3 regions of the Hoeflea ulvae genome follow, and region 1 is predicted to be linked to each of the others. Evidence: predicted binding sites of a transcription regulator. Region 1 holds the regulator's gene; each other region holds the start of a gene.

Region 1 (7,002 bases):
ATGTGCGCATCGGCTCGTTCTCCAAGACCGGCCTGCCCGACCAGTCGATGGCCGACGCCGTGTTTGCCGTGGCCGAGGCCGGCGGCACCACGCCGGTGGTCGACGGCCAGTTCGGCCCGGTGATAATCCGGGTTGCCGAGATCACGCCGGAATCCTCGAAAAGCTTCGAAGAGGTCGAGGCCGAAATTCGCGAACAGCTGGCGCTGGCCGAGGCCGGACAGGTGCTGCTTGACGTGCATGACGCCTATGAGGACGCCCGCGCCGGCGGCATGACGCTGACAGAGGCGGCCACGCAGCAAAAACTCACCCCGGTTACGATCGAGGCGGTGGACCGCACCGGCAAGACACCCGATGGCGAGGTGCTCGGCGATATCCCTGAATCCAATGCGTTGCTGCAGGCGGCGTTCGAGGCCGGGGTCGAGGTGGAAACCCCGCCGATCAATATCGGCGCCGAAGGCTTTGTCTGGTTCGAGGTGGCAGACGTCACCCCGGCCCGCGACCGCACGCTGGACGAAGTCCGCGACCAGGTGGTGGCCGACTGGACGGCGGAAAAGACCATCGAGGCGCTTGGCGCCAAGGCCACGGAACTGAAAGACCGCGTCGCCAAGGGCGCCGAGCTGTCGGCCATTGCCGAAGAGATGTCGGTGGCGGTGGAGACCAAATACGGCCTCACCCGGCGCGGCGCCGATGCGGTGTTTGGCGCAGCCGCCGTGTCTTCGGCCTTTTCCGGACCGTCGGGCCTGGTCGAAGTGGCCAGCGACGCCTCCGGGGAAAACCAGATCCTGCTCAAGGTGACATCGGTCAATGACGCCGCGTCGACAACTGCCGCTTCGGTGCCGGAAGAGCAGCGGACCCAGGTGGCGCAGCAGATGGCCGATGACATTCTCGACCAGATGGTGGCGCGGCTGCAGGCCGAATATGGCGTGGCGATCAACCGGCCATTGGCCGAGCGCGCGCTGGCGTTCTAGGGGTCTGAAAAGCAGGGGAAGCGATCACCATGGCTGATCTCAAGTCATTCATCGCCAAAGTGGCCAATGCCGAACCGCTGAACCGGGACGAGGCGCGCGCCGCCTTTGGCGTGATGATGTCGGGTGACGCCACGCCGTCGCAGATCGGCGGCTTCCTGATGGCGCTCAGGGTGCGCGGCGAAAGCGTCGACGAGCTCTATGGCGCCGTCAGCGTGATGCGCGCCAAGATGCTGCCGGTCGAGGCGCCCGCCGATGCGATCGACATTGTCGGCACCGGCGGCGATGCATCGGGCACCTACAATGTCTCGACCACCGCCGCCTTCATCACGGCCGGCGCCGGCGTCAAGGTGGCCAAGCATGGCAACCGGGCGCTGTCGTCGAAATCAGGCACGGCGGATGCGCTGTCGGCGCTGGGAATCTCGCTGGAGCTGGACCCGAAGGGGATTTCGGCCTGTATCGACCAGGCCGGTGTCGGCTTCATGTTCGCGCCGGCGCATCATTCGGCGATGCGCCATGTCGGACCGAGCCGGGTGGAACTGGGCACGCGGACGATCTTCAACCTTTTGGGGCCGCTGTCCAATCCGGCCGGGGTCAAGAAGCAATTGCTCGGCGTGTTCTCGCCCTACTGGCTCGAGCCGATGGCGCAGGTGTTGCGCGATCTCGGATCGGAAACGGTCTGGGTGGTGCATGGCGACGGGCTTGACGAGATGACCACGACCGGCGTGACCCAGGTGGTGGCGCTGGAAAATGGCGAGATTCGCAATTTCGAGATGACGCCGGAGGATCTGGGCTTTGCCCGGGTGCCGCTGGACCTGCTCAAGGGTGGCGATGGCGCGCACAATGCGGCAGCGCTCAAGCGGCTGCTCGAAGGCGAGGCCAGCGCCTATCGCGACATCTCGGTGCTCAATGCCGCAGGCGCGCTGGTGGTGGCGGGCAAGGCCGAGACCATGCCCGAAGCCATCGGCATGGCGGTCAACTCGATCGACAGCGGCGCGGCACTGGCAGCACTTGACGCGCTGGTCAGCGTGTCCCAGGCCCATGCGCCTGCACCGAAGGCGGGCTGAGGCGATGAGCGATATCCTGACCCGCATCGAAGCCTACAAGCGCGACGAGATTACCGCGGCGAAAACCGCCACTCCGCTGGCCGAGCTCAAGGCGCGCGCGCGCGACCAGGGGGCCCCGCGCGGCTTCATCGCAGCGCTTGAGGCCAGGCACGGCGCCGGGGATTACGCGCTGATTGCCGAAATCAAGAAGGCGAGCCCGTCAAAGGGCCTGATCCGCGCCGATTTCGACCCACCGTCGCTGGCGCGCGCCTATGAAGCTGGCGGTGCAGCCTGCCTGTCGGTGCTCACCGACGCGCCGTCATTCCAGGGCGCGCCGGAGTTTCTGACCGCCGCACGCGCGGCCTGCGCCCTGCCCGCGCTTCGCAAGGATTTCATGTTCGACCGCTACCAGGTGCACGAGGCGCGCGCCTGGGGCGCTGACGCGATCCTGATCATCATGGCCTGCCTGACCGATGACGACGCAAAGCGGCTGGAAGACGAGGCCCAAGACCTGGGTATGGCGGCGCTGATCGAGGTGCATGACGAGGCCGAGACCGAACGCGCGCTCCGGCTCGAAAGCCGCCTGCTCGGCGTCAACAATCGCAATCTGCGCACCTTCGACGTGTCGCTGACGGTCTCCGAGCGGCTGGCGGCCCTGGTGCCGGACGACCGCATTCTGGTCGGCGAAAGCGGCATCGGCTCCTTTGCCGATTGCGAACGGCTGGCAACCAGCGGGATCAAAACATTCCTGGTCGGCGAAAGCCTGATGCGCCAGCCGGATGTGGCAGCGGCGACCAGGGCGTTGCTGACCGGGCAGACCGCGGAAGCGGTGCGCTGAGATGGCCGATGACACCGGCGCACGGCTGACACATCTGGCAGAAGACGGGTCGGCGAGCATGGTCGATGTCGGCGACAAGGCCGATACGGTGCGCGTCGCCGAAGCCGAGGGTTTCGTGCTGATGAAGCCCGAGACGCTGGCGCTGATCCTGGCCGGGGACATGAAGAAGGGCGATGTCATCGGGGCCGCGCGGATTGCCGGCATCATGGCCGCCAAGCAGACCGCAAACCTCATTCCGCTGTGCCATCCGCTGGCGCTGACCAAGGTCGGCGTCGAGATCGAGCCCGACGAGGCCCTGCCCGGCTTGCGGGTTTCGGCGCTGGCCAAGCTCACCGGCAAGACCGGCGTGGAGATGGAAGCGCTGACTGCGGTGTCGGTGACCTGCCTGACGATTTACGACATGGCCAAGGCGGTGGACCGGGGCATGGAGATCGGCGGTATCCGGGTGCTGGCCAAGTCCGGCGGCAAATCCGGCGACTGGGTTGTGCAGGCGAAGGGATGATCCGATGGCATTGATGCCGGTTGACGAAGCGCTCAGGCGGATCCTGGAGGATGCGGCGGCGCCCCAAGAGCCGGAAATGCTGCCGCTGGCACGGACATCCGGCCGGGTGCTGGCCCGGGATATCAAGGCGCTGCGCACCCACCCTCCCTTTGCGGCCTCGGCCATGGACGGCTATGCGGTGCGCGCCGGAGAAGCCAGTGCCGGCGCCATACTGACACTTCAGGGCGAATCTGCCGCCGGACACGGCCATGACGGTGCTTTGGCGCCGAAATCGGCGATCCGGATCTTCACCGGCGCGCCGGTGCCCGAAGGCGCAGATGCCATCGTCATTCAGGAAAATACCGACAAACTCGATGATGGTTCCGTCCGGATCAACGAAGCCCCGGTGCCCGGCCGCTATATCCGCGATGCGGGCATTGATTTTGAGACCGGCAAGGTCGGGCTCGAGGCCGGACGGCTGCTCGATGCCGGCGCCATCACCTTCGCCGCCGCGATGAACCACGCGACGCTGCCGGTGGTGCGAAAGCCCCGGGTCGCGATTCTCGCCACCGGCGACGAGTTGCGGCTGCCTGGCGAAGAACTCGGACCGGGTCAGATCATCGCCTCCAACACCTTCGGCGTGGCCGCGCTGGCGCGCGAAGCCGGCGCCGAGATCATCGATCTGGGCATTGCCGCCGACCGGATGGAGGCTCTTGATTCGGCGATTGATTCGGCTCTGGCGCAGGGCGCGGACGTGCTGGTGACCATCGGCGGGGCTTCCGTGGGCGATCATGACCTGGTGCAAAAGGCGCTCACAGGCCGTGGAATGGCGCTGGATTTCTGGCGAATCGCCATGCGTCCTGGCAAGCCGCTGATGTCGGGACGGCTGGGCGGAATGCGGGTGCTGGGACTGCCGGGAAATCCGGCCTCGAGTCTCGTCTGCGCGCATCTGTTTCTCGAGCCACTGGTGACCCGGCTGGGCGGACGTCCGGACCCCGACAGGATGAAAAAAGCCATATTGACCAAGGACATGCCGGAAAACGACCTGCGTCAGGACTATATCCGCGCCGACCTTGCCACCGGCCCCGACGGCACGCTGAGCGCGACCCCCTTTGACCGCCAGGATTCGTCGCTGATGAAGGTCTTTGCCGACGCCCGCTGCCTGATCGTCAGGCCACCTTTCGCTTTACCAGCAAAACCCGGATCTACTTGCAGCGTGCTCGTTTTGCGCCCCTGATGTTCTTTCATTGTTTCTTTACCCCTTGCGGAACACAGATGGAGCATGTTAGCTGAGTTCTGGTTTTGTTTCATTCCGACCATCGGGCCGGCCACCGGGGTAAATCGACAATGTTGACGCGCAAACAGCACGAACTTCTTCTCTTCATTCACGAACGCATGAAAGAAAGCGGCATCCCGCCCTCTTTCGACGAGATGAAGGATGCGCTCAACCTGGCGTCCAAATCCGGCATCCACCGGCTGATCACGGCGCTGGAAGAACGCGGCTTCATCCGCCGCCTGCCAAACCGGGCCCGCGCCCTCGAGGTGATCAAGCTGCCTGACAGCTACCAGGCCAATCTGCAGCCGCGGCGCGGCTTCTCGCCCAGCGTCATCGAGGGCAGCCTCGGCAAGACACCGGAACCGGTCCGGCGGGCCACGGCCGCCAATGACGAGGCCTCGCAGGTGGCCGAAGTGCCGATGATGGGCCGCATCGCCGCCGGTGTGCCGATCTCGGCGATCCAGAACATCACCCACACCATCACCGTGCCGGTGGAGATGATCGGGCCCGGTGATCACTACGCGCTCGAGGTCAAGGGCGATTCGATGATCGATGCCGGGATCTTCGATGGCGACACCGTTGTGATCCGCAATGTCTCGAGCGCCAGCCCCGGCGACATCGTCGTCGCACTGGTCGATGACGAGGAAGCCACGCTGAAGCGGTTCCGCCGCAAGGGCGCCTCGATCGCGCTGGAGGCCGCCAACCCGGCCTATGAGACCCGCATTTTCGGACCCGACCGGATCAAGGTGCAGGGCAAGCTTGTCGGCCTGATCCGCCGCTACCACTGACTAGGTCCTTGTGACCGATGGGGAGACCGTCCGGGCCGGGCGGCCTGCTCAACCGGGCAGATCATAGCTTCGGCTGCGCCAGTCGTAATAACGCTGCACCGTCCAGGGCCGGACGACGCCTTCCGGGGCCGATCTGATCCGCAAGTCCGGCCGCTGCGATCCCGGGGCGCCCCCTGCCTGCCGGACATGGCTGCCGCCTGACTGATCTGCCAGTTTCTCAACAGGCTGGTCCGCAAGGGCGGCTGCGGGCTTGTTTGCCAGGGTGACCGTCATGGCGCCGCTGCGGCGCAGGCTGCGCGCGGTGACAAGTGTCGCGCCGGACCAACAACTCTGCATGTAGACCGGGATCGCCACCACCACGAGGTCGGCCCGGTCGCAGGCAGCCCCGATCAGCGGCGCCTTATCAACCGCAATCACCCGGACCCGATGATGAATGGCGGCGCAGATACCGCGCCCGGCGCAGTGAAACCGCGACGGCGCTTCCGCCGCAGCGCGCAGCAAGAGATCGAGGCTTTCGGGCTGGCCGGCATTGGCCGCTGCGGCCTGTGCATGGGAGACCGGCGGCCGATGCGGCGGCGCCCGCAGCGCAGCCTGCCACTGCCGGAACACGAAGGCCGAGGGACGCGCGGCATTGCTGGCAAGCCCGTCAGACCCTGCCAGGGCCACCAGCTTGCCGTCTTCGCTGATCAGGACATCGGGCATCGGGCTTGCCAGCGGCGGAAGTGCAAATGCGGCGCCCAGACCAATCAGCACCGCGCCCGTCAGCCGCAGCCAGCTTCTCAGATACACGAGAACGACAAGCCCGGCGCCTGCCGTGGCGGTGGCCGCGAGCGGGATCTGGCCGACGCTGAGATTGCCGCCGAGACCGTCGACATGATGGGCAACGGCGATAACGGCTTCGAGCCCCTGCCCCATCACCTGCAGCGGCACGGCATCAAGGCCGAGAGGCATCAGCAGCATGGCAGCCAGTCCGGCAGGCATCACCACCAGCGTCACCAGCGGCATCGCCAGCAGATTGGCGAGCAGCCCGTGACCGGCGACGCGGTGAAAATGATGCGCGGAAAACAGCCCGGTGGCCAGTCCCGCAACCAGCGAGGTAATGGCCAGGCCGAGCATCAGCTTGGCCAACACGACGAGCCAGCGGACCGGCCAGGCGCCCCCCACAGGCCGGGCGTGGCGGCCGCTGAGTCGCGGCTGCGTGCGGCCAGAGCGGCATAGGCCGAAATCAGCGCGGCGGTGGCGGCAAAGGACATCTGGAAGCCCGGACCGACCACGGCCGACGGGGTGATGATGATGATAACGAGGGCGGCGAGCGCGACATTGCGCATGGTCAGCGCGCTGCGATCGGCAAGCACGGCCCCCAGCATGATGGCGAGCATCACCCAGGCGCGCTGGGTGGCCACGCTGCCGCCGGAAATCAGCAGATAGGCTGTGGCGACCATCAGCGCGCCGACGGCGGCAATCTTTCTGACCGGGAAGGCTTCGACCAGCGGCGGAAACAGCGCCAGCAACTTCCGCAGGCCGATATAGAGCGTGCCGGCGGCAAGCGCCATGTGCAGCCCGGAGATCGCCAGAATATGGGCGAGACCCGTGGCCCGGAGAGCGTCC
Region 2 (7,002 bases), 240 kb from region 1:
AGCCCGACGCGTCATAGGTGTCCTGGAAATCGACGGTGTCCTTGTCGATATCCTCGAGCAATTCGTGCGACAGCTTGGCCAGCCGGGATTCGGTGTAGCGCATCGCGGCAGGCGGATCGCCGTCGATGGAGCCGAAATTGCCCTGACCGTCGACCAGCATGGCGCTCATCGACCAGTGCTGCGCCATGCGCACCATGGCGTCGTAGATCGACTGGTCGCCATGCGGGTGATATTTACCCATGACGTCACCGACGATGCGGGACGATTTCACATATTTGCGGTTCCAGTGATAGCCGCCCTCATGCATGGCATAGAGGATTCGGCGATGCACGGGCTTGAGCCCGTCGCGCACATCGGGCAAGGCCCGGCTGACGATCACGCTCATGGCGTAATCGAGATAAGAGCGCTGCATTTCCTCGACAATCGAAACCGGCTGAATGCCTGGCGTAATCGGTCCGGCGGGTGTTTTCTGGTCTGTCAAAGCGGTCCACGGAGCTTGGATGGAATCATTTGTGCGTTATAGCCGAAAGCCACCGTTGTCGCCAATTTTCCAGCCCGGTTTGGCGGTTTAGGTGACTTTCTCCACCGTTGCTGTTGCTCACAGGGGTTCCGAAGCGGTCCGTGGTGTCGTAAGTCCTTGGATACGGCCTTCCAACGGGCTTGCGGGGATGTGTCATGACTGCCGATCTGATCATAAATGCCTTCGTCACCATCATCGTGATGTTCGACCCGCCCGGCCTGGCGGCGATCTTTCTCGGCCTGACCACCGGCATGACGCGCAGCCAGCGCATGCAGGTGGCCATGCGCGGCACGGTGACGGCGGCGGCAATCCTGGCGGTTTTCGCCATTGCCGGGGCCGGCATTCTCAGCGTTCTGGGCATATCGCTGGGCGCCTTCCGCATTGCCGGCGGGCTGCTGCTGTTCTGGATCTCCTTCGAGATGATCTTCGAAAAGCGCCACGAGCGCCAGGAAAAGAGCGCCGAACGGGCGATCACCAAGGACCATATCTCCAATGTGGCAGTGTTTCCGCTGGCAATTCCGCTGATTGCCGGCCCGGGTGCGATTTCTGCGGTCATCCTGCTTGCCGGCTCCTTCTATGCGCCGGTGGAGCGCGCCGGCCTGATCGGCGTCATCATCGCCGCCTCGCTGGTGCTGTTCGCATTTCTGGTGATTGCCGAGCGCATCGACCGCTTCCTCGGCGACACCGGCCGCACCATCCTCACCCGGCTTCTCGGCGTGGTGCTGGCAGCGCTTTCGGTGCAGTTCGTCGTCGACGGCATCAAGCAGGCATTTCTGGGCGCGTAGCGGAGGCGTCACATGCAGCCGGAGCAAAGCTACAGCTTCGAGGCCGAGCTGCGGCTGGTGCAATCGGCCAAGGCCGCCTGGCATTTCGTCACCGTACCGCAGGAACATTCGCACCGGATCCGGTTTTATGCCGGCCGGACCAATGGCTTCGGCTCCATCCGGGTGCGCGCCGCAATCGGCGACAGCGGCTGGTCGACCTCGCTGTTTCCCGACAAGGCATCGGGCTGCTATCTGCTGCCGGTCAAGGCGGCCATCCGCAGTGCGCAATCCATTGCCCAGGGCGACCGGATCCGGGTGAATCTTGTGATCGGCTGAGCGCCGGAGCGCTGCCACTGCTGAAGCGCGTTGCCTTCATTCCCTTTTCGAATACCGGTTCCGACCTTTCGGAACACGCCCTAGTCGGACAGCTCGACGATCACTTCCTTCCCGCCCCAGCCGTGCAGCCTGTCATGGGCGCGGACCGTGACCCGGGCCGTGCCCGGCGGAATGACAATGCCGGACTGGCTGCGGGTGAATGGCTGTTCGGTGTCATGCGGATGCAGCAGCACGCGCTCGCCCAGGACCGCGCCGTCCGCACCGGTCACCTGCCATTTGTCGGCATAATGCTCCCAGCCATCGTCGGCATGGCGCACGGTGACATCGAAACGGTAGGTGCCGTCGGAGGCCCTTGCATGGCTGACGGAAACCACATCGGCCTCCCCGGCACGGGCAGGCGTAAGCGCCAAAAGGCTGCAGGTCAGGGCCAGAAGGGCAAGGGTGACGGAGGCGGGTCGGGTCATCATCGCGCAAGTGTCGCCCGGAACCCGGCGGCAGACCAATCACAATTGCGTGGCTGCGGGCCCCATCGGGCGCGGCCCTTACACATCCGCCGGCACTCAAAGGGGCTCCGACTGCCGTGGGCGGCGGAGCCTCAATTGGCCGCCGGATGGCCGTCGCGCAATTGCAGCAGGTCCCACAGATTGCCGTAGATGTCGCGAAACACCGCCACGGTGCCGTAATCATAGGTCTGCGGGTCACGCACGAATTCGACCCCGGCCGCTTTCAGGCGCTGATGGTCGCGGGCAAAATCATCGGTGTTAAGAAACAGAAAGACCCGGCCGCCGGTCTGGTTGCCGATGAACGGCTCCTGTTCCGGCCTGGAGGCGCGGGCCAGCACCAGCGCGGCGCCCTGCCCGCCCTTGGGCCGGACCACCACCCAGCGCTTGTCCTGCTCGGGCTGGTAAGTGTCTTCCAGCAGGTCGAACCCGAGCACGCCGCAGTAAAAACCGATGGCCTCGTCATAATCGCGCACGACCAGGGCGATATGGGTGATGGATTGACGCATGGCAGTCTCCCGTGCCCGGCCGGGCGCTGTCAGAACCGGCAGGCGGTCACGTGCCCGCAGCCGGCGGCGAACCGGCAAAGCCCTGAGGATTGTCCTCGAACCATTTGACGATATCCGGCATCGCCTGTTCGAAACCGCCGGGCATGAACATGTTGAGCAGCCCGACCGGCGCATCGCTGCGGTTTTCGAAATCATGCAGGATCCCGGCGGGGATGCGCAGGAAGCTGCCCTTCGGCAGGTCTTTCCAGGTGTCACCGACCAGAAAGGAGGCCGTGCCCTCGAGCACGTAGAACACTTCCTCATTGGCCTCGTGCAGATGCGCTCCCGGGCCGGAGCAATGCGGCTCCAGCCACCATTCGGAGATCGCATAGCGGTCGCCGCTTTCGCCGTGGTCGGCCTTGAACACCGCCCGCATGCGGCCGAGGGAATAGGCGCGCCCTTCCCCCGGGCCAAGTTCGAGTACATCCGCTTGAGATGTCATGCCACCACTCCCGATGGTGCGGCAGCGGCTGACAGCCTGCTGCCGTCTGCCAATAGGCTCAGAACGGGATATCGTCGTCGAGATCCCGGGACGACCCGCCGCCGCCGGTGTTGCCGCCGCCGCTGAAACCGCCGCGATCGCCGCCGGACGAGGAGCCGCCGCCATAATCGCCACCGCCGCCACCACGGCTGACGCTGGAACCGCCGCCGCCGCCTTCATTGCGGCCGTCGAGCATGGTCAGGTTGCCGTTGAAGCCCTGCAGCACCACTTCGGTGGAATATTTGTCCTGTCCCGACTGGTCGGTCCATTTGCGGGTCTGCAACTGGCCCTCGACATAGATCTTCGAACCCTTCTTCAGGTAGTTCTCGGCAATCTTGCACAGGCCTTCATTGAAGATCACCACGCGGTGCCATTCGGTCTTTTCCCGGCGCTCGCCGGTGTTCTTGTCGCGCCAGCTTTCCGAGGTGGCGACCGAGAGATTGGCGATCGGCCGGCCGTCCTGGGTCCGCTTGATGTCCGGATCCGCGCCCAGATTGCCAATGAGAATGACTTTGTTGACGCTGCCCGCCATGATGATTCACCTTCCAACACTTCAGGCGGCTCTCAGCCGCCCCTCTTGATTTGACTGCACCTTACAGGATCGCCCGCCCGCCCGTCAGCGCGGCGTCGACAATCCACAGGCCTTTTTTAATGTTCTTTATTTGTTCTATTATCTGTGTCAGTTTCTGTCAAGAGATTCGGCCGCGGCAGCGGCAACCGGCGGCACGGCATCTCGACATTGCAGATGAGGTGCTTATGTATGGGTCTGGTTTGTCCCGGGAACCATCTCCTTGATGTGGAGTTGCTGTGGGGCAATGTTGAGTGCGGGTATGATCGGACACCCTCCGGGGCTATCGACCCTGCGAGGCTTATGGAGATGAGAGCATGCCGGCGCGTTCAGCAGGACGCCGCGGGATGCTCCACGGCAAATCGGCGGCATCATGACGGAACTGAAATCAATCACCATTCGCGGCGCGCGCGAGCACAATCTCAAGAATGTCGATCTCGATCTGCCGCGCAACAGCCTGATCGTGATGACCGGGCTGTCGGGATCGGGCAAGTCCTCGCTCGCCTTCGACACCATCTATGCCGAGGGCCAGCGCCGCTATGTCGAGAGCCTGTCGGCCTATGCGCGGCAGTTCCTCGAAATGATGCAGAAACCCGATGTCGACCAGATCGACGGGCTGTCGCCGGCGATTTCCATCGAACAGAAGACCACCAGCCGCAATCCGCGCTCCACTGTCGGCACCGTCACCGAGATCTATGACTATATGCGGCTGCTGTTTGCCCGCGTCGGCGTGCCCTATTCGCCGGCCACCGGCCTGCCGATCGAAAGCCAGACCATCAGCCAGATGGTCGACCGGGTGCTGGAGATGGAAGAAGGCACGCGGCTCTACATTCTCGCGCCGGTGGTGCGCGGCCGCAAGGGCGAATACCGCAAGGAACTGGCCGACTTCATGAAGAAGGGCTTTCAACGGGTCAAGATCGACGGCCAGTATTACGAGATCGCCGAGGCGCCGGTGCTCGACAAGAAATACAAGCACGACATCGACATCGTCGTCGACCGCATCGTGGTCCGGCCGGACATTTCCGCGCGCCTGGCCGACAGCCTGGAAACCTGCCTGCGGCTCGCCGACGGGCTGGCCATTGCCGAATTTGCCGACAAGCCGCTGCCCGACGCCGAGACATCGGCCGGCGGCTCGGCCAACAAGTCGCTCAACGAAACCCATGAGCGCATGCTGTTTTCGGAGAAATTTGCCTGCCCGGTGTCCGGTTTCACCATTTCCGAGATCGAGCCGCGGCTGTTTTCCTTCAACAACCCGCATGGCGCCTGCCCGACCTGCGACGGGCTCGGCACCCAGAAGAAGATCGACGATGCGCTGATCGTGCCGGAACCGAACCTGACCCTGCGCGGCGGCGCAATCGCGCCCTGGGCCAAGTCGAGCTCTCCCTATTACACACAGACGCTGGAGGCGCTGGGCAAGCATTTCGGCTTCAAGCTCTCCGACCGCTGGCAGGATCTGCCGGCCGCCGGCCAGAAGGCGATCCTGCGCGGCACCGCCGACAAGATCTCGTTCAAATATGATGACGGGCTGCGCTCCTACACCACCTCGAAGAATTTCGAAGGCATCATTCCCAATCTGGAGCGGCGCTGGAAGGAAACCGACAGCGCCTGGGCGCGCGAGGAAATCGAGCGCTACATGTCCAACGCCCCCTGCCCGGCCTGCGACGGCTATCGGCTCAAGCCCGAGGCGCGCGCGGTCAAGATCGACGGCTGCCATATCGGCCAGGTTACCGAATTGTCGATCCGGGTCGCCGGCGACTGGTTTGCCGAGCTGCCGGCGCGGCTCAACGAGCAGCAGAACCACATCGCGGTGCGGATTCTCAAGGAAATCCGCGACCGGCTGAAATTTTTGAACGATGTCGGGCTTGACTATCTGACGCTGTCGCGCAATTCCGGCTCGCTGTCGGGCGGCGAAAGCCAGCGCATCCGGCTGGCCTCGCAGATCGGCTCGGGACTGACCGGCGTGCTCTATGTGCTCGACGAGCCGTCGATCGGCCTGCACCAGCGCGACAATGCCCGGCTGCTGGAGACGCTCAAGCATCTGCGCGACATCGGCAACACGGTGATCGTGGTCGAGCATGACGAGGACGCGATCCTGACCGCCGATTACGTGGTCGATATCGGACCCCATGCAGGCATTCACGGCGGCGAGATCATCGCCCAGGGCTCGCCCGGCGACATCATGGCCAATCCGCGCTCGATCACCGGAAAATATCTCTCGGGCGAGCTCGAGGTGATGGTGCCGAGCCAGCGCCGCAAGGCCAAGAAGAAAAAGGAGCTGACGGTCGTCGGCGCCCGCGGCAACAATCTCAAGAACGTCACCGCCTCGATCCCGCTGGGCGTGTTCACCGCCGTGACCGGCGTATCGGGCGGCGGCAAGTCGACCTTCCTGATCGAGACCCTCTACCGCGCCGCGGCGCGGCGGGTGATGGGCGCGCGCGAAAACCCGGCCGATCATGACCGCATCGACGGGTTCGAGCACATCGACAAGGTGATCGACATCGACCAGTCCCCGATCGGCCGCACGCCGCGCTCCAATCCGGCCACCTATACCGGCGCCTTCACGCCGATCCGCGAGTGGTTTGCCGGCCTGCCCGAAGCCAAGGCGCGCGGCTACCAGCCGGGCCGCTTCTCGTTCAACGTCAAGGGCGGGCGCTGCGAGGCCTGCCAGGGCGACGGCGTCATCAAGATCGAGATGCATTTCCTGCCCGACGTCTATGTCACCTGCGACGTCTGCCACGGCAAGCGCTACAACCGCGAGACGCTCGACGTCACCTTCAAGCAGAAATCGATCGCCGATGTGCTCGACATGACAGTGGAGGAAGGCGTCGAGTTCTTCGCCGCCGTGCCTGCCGTGCGCGACAAGCTCAAATCGCTCGAAGGAGTCGGCCTGGGCTATATCAAGGTCGGCCAGCAGGCCAACACGCTGTCGGGCGGCGAGGCGCAGCGGGTCAAGCTGGCCAAGGAGCTGTCAAAGCGCTCGACAGGCCGCACGCTCTATATTCTCGACGAGCCGACGACCGGTCTGCATTTCCACGATGTCGCCAAGCTCCTGGAAGTGCTGCACGAACTGGTCGATCAGGGCAATTCGGTGGTGGTCATCGAGCACAATCTCGAAGTCATCAAGACCGCCGACTGGGTCATCGACCTCGGCCCCGAGGGCGGCGACGGCGGCGGCGAGATCGTCGCCGAGGGCACGCCAGAGGACATCGTCAAGGTGGACCGCAGCTATACCGGCCAGTTCCTGCGGGACCTGCTCGAACGCAAGCCGGGACGACGGGTGGAGGC
Region 3 (7,002 bases), 630 kb from region 1:
TTTCTATTCACAGCACGGTCGTTCAGCCCGATACACTATATCGTGGCTACCGGCCTGACCGGCGCGGCGGCTTGCGTTTGGCCGGGCTGCGCTTGCCGGCCAGGCGGATGAGGCGGCGGAAGGTCGGGCATTCCATGTGCGAGGGCGCGGGGCAGTCGGCAACATGGCGGATGGCGTTCTTGAGCACCGTCAGCTCATGGATCTGCTGTTCGAGCTGATCGGCCCGCGCATGCAGGTCCGGGCGCGACAGCACCGGCTCGCCCGACTTGCCGAACATGCCGGCAATCTCCTGCAGCGAATAGCCGGCCGCTTTGCCGAGCGCGATCAGCGACAGTTTCATCAGCGTTTCGGGCTCGTATTGCCGTCTCAAGCCGTGGCGGCCGATCGAGCTTATCAACCCGATTTCCTCGTAATAGCGCAATGTCGAAGGCGGCAGACCGGCGCCGCTGGCAATGTCCGCGATGTCGAGAATTTTCATGCTTGACCTCAAGTTGACTTGAATTCGTAGAGTGCCTCGAGACGGAACAAATTCCAAGAGGATCCCGCATGAAAACACTTTCCGAGAATACAAGACACCCGGTCTGGCGCGAGCCGCGGGCCATTGCGCTGCTGCTGGCGGCGAGTCTGGTGATCATGGCCAATGCCACCATCAGCCCGGCGCTGCCGGGGCTGGAGGCCGAATTTGCCGGCAGTCCCAATGCGCAGGTGCTGACCCGTTTGCTGGTGCCTGCGCCCTCGCTGGCGGTGGTGCTGGCCGCGCCGTTTGCCGGAGTTGCGACCGATCGCTTCGGACGCCGGCCATTGTTGCTGGCGGGGCTGATGCTGTTTGTGCTGACCGGCCCGGCAGGACTGTTTCTGCCGGACCTGGAATGGATCTTTGCCAGCCGGCTGGCGCTGGGCGTGGCGGTTGCGATGATCATGACCTCGCAGACGGCGCTGGTCGGCGACTATTTTACCGGACAGCGGCGCAGCGCGCTGATGGGCTTGCAGGTCTCGGCGCGCAATTTCGGCGGCATGGGCTTCATCCTGCTGGCCGGACTGCTGGCGTCGATCGCGCCGCGGCTGCCCTTTGCGATCTACGGGCTGGCGATCCTCTACCTGCCCTTTGTCTGGCACACGGTCCGGGATGTGCCGCGACAGGAGGGGGCAACGGACGCGGCCCGGCAGACAGGCTCTGATCCAGCGCCCAGACCATGGCTGTGGCCGATCCTGGGGCTTGCCGGGTTGCAGATGCTCACGGCCATGGTGTTCTTCCTCAACCCGACCCAGATCCCGTTCTTTGCCGTGGCGTTGGGCTATGACAGCGCGGCAACCACCGGCGCCTATCTGGGTGTGCTGATGTGTGCCGGTGGACTGACGGCGCTGCTTTACAGCCGCATCAAGCAGCGGATCGGCGACCTGGGCGGCTATGCGGCGGGCTTCGGGCTGATGGCGCTGGGATTTGCGCTGCTGCCCGAAGGCGGGCAGTTCTGGCTGCTGCTGGCCGGCGGCAGCCTGATCGGCGCCGGCTATGCCATGGTCACGCCGATCTTCATCGCCATCGCGCTGCAGCTGGCGCCGGTGCAGCGCCGCGGCATTGTCGGCGGCATCATGACCTCGACGATGTTCCTGGGCCAGTTTGCCTCGCCCTTCGCCAGCATCCCGGCCATTGCCGCCTTTGGCTATGATCCGGTTTTTTATGCTGCCGCGGGCGGATTTGCGGTTCTGGCCGGATTGGCCGCGGTGGCAGGCGCCGCCACGCTGCGGCCGCTTCCGGATCAGGCATGATCAGCTCCGACCGGGCACAACGCGCCCGGCGACTGGCTAATCAAGCCCCGCGGCTGTGCGCAGCGCGGCATTGATGCGGTCCTGCCAGCCAGGGCCGTCTTCCTGGAAATTCTCGAGCACCGCACGGTCGAGCCGCACGGAGACCAGTTCCTTGCCTTCGGGCACGGTTCTGGGTTTCGGGGCGGCTTCGACGGGTTTGCTGGTGGCGGACTTGAAGGCGGCCTCGGCCCGGTCGAAGGCGTTGCCGGTGCGTCGTGTTGGCTTCATCGGAGATATCCTTTGCGAATTGACGACAGGAGACCGCTGACGATCATTTTGTTGCGGCCGTCAGCGCCGTGGCAATGCGGGCGGCGAGGCGGGCATTGTTGAGCACCAGCGCGATGTTGGTCTTGAGGCTGGCGCCACCGGTGAGCGTCAGGATCTCGCCGAGCAGGAAAGGCGTGACCGCCTTGCCCTCGATGCCTTGCGCCCTGGCTGCAGCCAATGCTGCTTCGATATGCTGGTTGATCTCGCTTGCCGGGATCTCGTCGGCCTTAGGCACCGGATTGGCAATCAGCATGCCGCCATGGCTGCCGAGCTCCTGGCGGGTGGCTTCGAACCGGGCGATCGATGCTGCATTATCGAGCCGCAAGGGGGCGGCGAGGCCGGACTTGCGTGACCAGAAGGCCGGCATCTCGTCCTGGCCAAAGGCTACTACAGGGACGCCGCGGGTTTCGAGCGCTTCCAGAGTCTTGGGGATGTCGAGAATGGCCTTGGCGCCGGCCGAGACGACGATGACCGGCGTGCGGGACAGTTCCTCGAGATCGGCGGAGATATCAAAGCTTTCTTCCGCACCGCGGTGTACGCCGCCGATACCGCCGGTGGCAAAGACCTGGATGCCGGCCAGATGCGCGGCCATCATGGTGGCGGCCACCGTGGTGGCGCCGGTGCGGCCCTGGGCAATCGCAAAGGCGAAATCGGCGCGGGAGAGTTTCATCACGTCCCTGGCCTGCGCCAGCTTGGTGATCGCGGCCTCGTCAAGGCCTGCATGCAGGCGGCCGTCAATGATCGCGATTGTTGCTGGCACCGCGCCCTCGGCCCGAATCACCGCCTCGACCTCCAGCGCCATGTCGCGATTGCCCGGCCAGGGCATGCCGTGGGTGATGATGGTCGATTCGAGCGCCACGACCGGGCGGCCCTGCGCCAGGGCGTCGGCGACCTCTTGCGTGGTTTCGATCTTGATGGACCCGGTCATGCGTGATGCTCCTGAACTGAACTGTGACTTGGATGCGGCTTTGGCATGCCGGCAAGCGCCTGCGCAAGCAGGGCGGGGGACAAATCGCTGCGCACGGGACCGCGACTTGCCGCCGTCAGCCGCGCCAGAGCGATCCCGCGCTTGAGATTGGCCTCGATCGGTCCGCCGGCCAGCACCCCGTCGAGATAGCCCGAGGCCAGCGCGTCGCCGGCGCCGACGACATCGATGAGCCGGTCGAGCGCGGGGGGCTGGCTGACAAGGACTTGGCCTGCGGCAAAGGCCGTGACCGGGCCGGCGCCGTCGCTGACCAGCCCGCCGGAAAGTCCGGCAAGGGCGAGAAGCTCCGGCCACTCCTGTGGTGTCTTTGCTTGCCGGCCCGCAAGCGCGGCGGCTTCCGCCGCATTCATGGCGAGGACCGTGATCTTGGGAAGGCTCGAGCGCCAGCGCACCACCTTGGCCGGCGAGACGGCAATGACGGCCAGCGGCAGGCCGCGCGCAAAGGCTGCCTCGGCCAGCGCTGCCAGCGCGCTTTCGGGCAGGTTGGAATCAACCAGCAGCAGCTCTGCGGCAGCCAGCCGCCTGCGCAACCGCGAGGTCAGCAGCCGCCCCGCCGGCACCCGATCATAGAGCGCCATGTCGGCCAGCGCGGTAACCAGATTGCCGTCTGGTTCGAGGATCGCCGAATAGCTCGGCGTGGCGCGATCGAGAAAGGTGAGGGGGCAATCCTCGATGCCGGCATCTTCGGCGGCCTGGGCAACCAGATCGGCCGCCGCATCGCCGCCACGCGGGGCGACGAGGCAGACGTCGTGACCCAGGCGCGCGAGATTGCGCGCCGCATTGAAGGCGCCGCCGCCGGCTTCGGTTTCCCAGCGGCCCGGATTGGAGGCGCCGGCGCGATGCGGGACGGAAAGCCAGCCCTTGCGGTCGATATGGGCGCCGCCGATGACGAGGATGCTGGCCATGGCTATATCCCCGGCGCAATCGCGCCGGACCGAATCGCCAGGCCGGACGCGTTGTGCCGAACCGCGCGATCCGGAGATGCGAAGGAATTTATCGGATGGATGAAACAAAAATGGAACATGGATATGTTTCTCATTGTTTTACAACGCGTTGGGTGGGGCTTGCGCAACTGGAACAAATAGAGTACAAACCCAATCACGGTGTACTTATTGCTTGCGATGGCACGATAACCTAAAGGTGGACGAAATGGCACAGAACTCTTTGCGACTGGTAGAGGAAAAATCCGTGGACAAAAGCAAGGCGCTGGACGCCGCACTTTCCCAGATCGAACGGTCGTTCGGCAAGGGTTCGATCATGAAGCTCGGCGCCAATGAGGGCGTGGTCGAGATCGAAACGGTTCCGACCGGTTCCCCGGGACTCGACATCGCGCTCGGCATCGGCGGGTTGCCGCGCGGCCGGGTGATCGAGATTTTCGGCCCGGAAAGCTCGGGCAAGACCACGCTGGCGCTGCAGACCATAGCCGAAGCCCAGAAGAAGGGCGGCATTTGCGGCTTTATCGATGCCGAGCACGCGCTTGACCCGGTCTATGCCCGCAAGCTGGGCGTCGATCTCGAAAGCCTGCTGATCTCGCAGCCCGACAATGGCGAGCAGGCGCTTGAAATCACCGACACCCTGGTCCGTTCCGGCGCCATCGACGTGCTGGTCATCGATTCGGTTGCGGCGCTGACGCCGCGCGCCGAAATCGAGGGCGAGATGGGCGACAGCCTTCCCGGCCTGCAGGCGCGCCTGATGAGCCAGGCGCTGCGCAAGCTCACCGCCTCGATCTCGCGTTCGAACTGCATGGTGATCTTCATCAACCAGATCCGCATGAAGATCGGCGTGATGTTCGGTTCGCCCGAAACCACGACCGGCGGCAATGCGCTGAAATTCTACGCCTCCGTGCGGCTCGACATCCGCCGCATCGGCTCGGTCAAGGACCGCGACGAGGTGGTCGGCAACCAGACCCGGGTCAAGGTGGTCAAGAACAAGATGGCGCCGCCCTTCAAGCAGGTCGAATTCGACATCATGTATGGCGAGGGCGTCTCCAAGGTCGGCGAACTGGTCGATCTCGGCGTCAAGGCCGGTATCGTCGAAAAATCCGGGGCCTGGTTCTCCTACAACAGCCAGCGGCTGGGGCAGGGGCGCGAGAACTCGAAGCAGTTCCTGCGCGACAATCCGGCCGTGGCCGACGAGATCGAGCTGCTGTTGCGCCAGAATGCCGGCCTGATTGCCGAAAAGTTCCTCGAAGCCGACGGCAAGGATGACGGCGGCGCCGAAACTGCCGAAATGTAGGATCGAGCCAGGCGTGAGCCTGCTGGCCTGAGAGCCGGCCGCCAGTCCATGCCGGGCTGGCGGCCGGTTTTGTTTTGACTGCGGCCGCTGCCGTCTGGACAGGCAACCGGGTGAGCGATAAAAGCGGCGGTCCGCCAGTTGCACAGCGGATGTGACAATTGCGCCCCCGACGGGCACTGGCTGTTATCTGACAAAGGGTTGATCATGAGTGGCGTAAACGAGATACGGTCGTCTTTTCTCGACTATTTCAAGAAAAACGATCACGAGGTCGTGGCGTCGAGCCCCTTGGTGCCGCGCAATGATCCGACCCTGATGTTCACCAATGCCGGGATGGTGCAGTTCAAGAATGCCTTCACCGGCCTTGAGCAGCGGCCCTATTCGACGGCGACCACGTCGCAGAAATGCGTGCGCGCCGGCGGCAAGCACAATGACCTCGACAATGTCGGCTACACCGCGCGCCACCACACATTCTTCGAGATGCTGGGTAATTTTTCCTTTGGCGACTATTTCAAGGACCGCGCCATCGAGCTGGCCTGGAACCTGCTGACCAGGGAATTTGGAATCGACAAGAACCGCCTGCTCGTCACCGTTTATCACACCGATGACGAGGCCTTCGAGCTGTGGCGCAAGATCGCCGGAATCCCCGAGGACCGGATCATCCGGATCCCGACCAATGACAATTTCTGGGCAATGGGCGATACCGGCCCGTGCGGTCCCTGTTCCGAGATCTTCTACGACCACGGCGACCATATCCCGGGCGGACCTCCCGGCTCGCCCGATGAGGATGGTGACCGTTTCATCGAGATCTGGAACCTGGTGTTCATGCAGTTCGAGCAGATCAGCGCCGACGAACGGGTGGATCTGCCACGGCCGTCGATCGATACCGGCATGGGGCTCGAGCGCATCGCCGCCCTGCTGCAGGGCCAGCATGACAATTACGACATCGACCTGTTCCGCCGCTTGATCACGGCGTCGGAAGACGCCACAGGTGTTCCGGCCGAGGGCAAGAACCGGGTAAGCCACCGGGTGATCGCCGACCATCTGCGCTCCTCGGCCTTCCTGATTGCCGACGGCGTGCTGCCGGCCAAGGACGGCCGTGGCTATGTGCTGCGGCGGATCATGCGCCGCGCCATGCGGCACGCGCATCTGCTCGGCGCCCAGGATCCGCTGATGTACCGGCTGCTGCCGACACTTGTCGCCGAGATGGGCCGGGCCTATCCGGAACTGCACCGGGCCGAAGCGCTGATATCGGAAACCATGAAGCTCGAGGAAACCCGCTTCCGCAGGACGCTGGAGCGGGGCCTGGGTCTGCTGGACGAAGCCACCACCGGCCTTGGCGAGGGCGACCGGCTGGATGGGGAGACAGCCTTCAAGCTGTATGACACCTACGGATTTCCGCTCGACCTGACCCAGGATGCGCTGCGCCCGCGCGGTGTCGATGTCGACACCGATGCGTTCAAGGCGGCGATGGAACGGCAGAAGGCCGAGGCCCGCAAGCACTGGTCCGGATCGGGCGATGCGGCGACCGAGACAATCTGGTTCGAGATCAAGGACAAGGTCGGTGCCACCGATTTCCTCGGCTATGACACCGAAATGGCCGAGGGCGTGATCCTGGCGCTGGTGCGCGATGGCGCCCAGGTCGAGACGGCAGAGGCCGGAGACCAGGTCGATGTGGTGGTCAACCAGACGCCGTTCTACGGCGAATCCGG

The links. Region 1 encodes LexA, which represses DNA repair genes until DNA is damaged. Its sites were predicted from a motif close to TGTTCNNNNTGTGTTCNG; they were not measured.
Positions count from the first base shown of each region.
Region 2: uvrA (excinuclease ABC subunit UvrA) is a predicted target of LexA. The motif match lies at 3,802-3,819, and genes of this name have one in related genera.
Region 3: recA (recombinase RecA) is a predicted target of LexA. The motif match lies at 4,064-4,081, and genes of this name have one in related genera.

Region 1 is NZ_JAOVZQ010000001.1:2,641,866-2,648,867, reverse strand. Features, by position in the region: gene OEG82_RS12590 (peptidylprolyl isomerase) at 1-968, shown strand, start outside; gene trpD (anthranilate phosphoribosyltransferase) at 998-2,032, shown strand; gene trpC (indole-3-glycerol phosphate synthase TrpC) at 2,037-2,849, shown strand; gene moaC (cyclic pyranopterin monophosphate synthase MoaC) at 2,851-3,351, shown strand; gene OEG82_RS12570 (molybdopterin molybdotransferase MoeA) at 3,356-4,567, shown strand; gene lexA (transcriptional repressor LexA) at 4,678-5,394, shown strand; gene OEG82_RS12560 (ComEC/Rec2 family competence protein) at 5,443-6,522, opposite strand; gene OEG82_RS12555 (ComEC/Rec2 family competence protein) at 6,510-7,002, opposite strand, start outside.
Region 2 is NZ_JAOVZQ010000001.1:2,883,786-2,890,787, forward strand. Features, by position in the region: gene gyrA (DNA gyrase subunit A) at 1-481, opposite strand, end outside; gene OEG82_RS13660 (MarC family protein) at 676-1,305, shown strand; gene OEG82_RS13665 (DUF1905 domain-containing protein) at 1,318-1,620, shown strand; gene OEG82_RS13670 (hypothetical protein) at 1,701-2,087, opposite strand; gene OEG82_RS13675 (VOC family protein) at 2,216-2,629, opposite strand; gene OEG82_RS13680 (cupin domain-containing protein) at 2,676-3,110, opposite strand; gene OEG82_RS13685 (single-stranded DNA-binding protein) at 3,169-3,681, opposite strand; gene uvrA (excinuclease ABC subunit UvrA) at 4,091-7,002, shown strand, end outside.
Region 3 is NZ_JAOVZQ010000001.1:3,267,702-3,274,703, reverse strand. Features, by position in the region: gene OEG82_RS15550 (helix-turn-helix domain-containing protein) at 47-478, opposite strand; gene OEG82_RS15545 (MFS transporter) at 547-1,767, shown strand; gene OEG82_RS15540 (BrnA antitoxin family protein) at 1,804-2,034, opposite strand; gene OEG82_RS15535 (pseudouridine-5'-phosphate glycosidase) at 2,078-3,001, opposite strand; gene OEG82_RS15530 (PfkB family carbohydrate kinase) at 2,998-3,963, opposite strand; gene recA (recombinase RecA) at 4,208-5,293, shown strand; gene alaS (alanine--tRNA ligase) at 5,498-7,002, shown strand, end outside.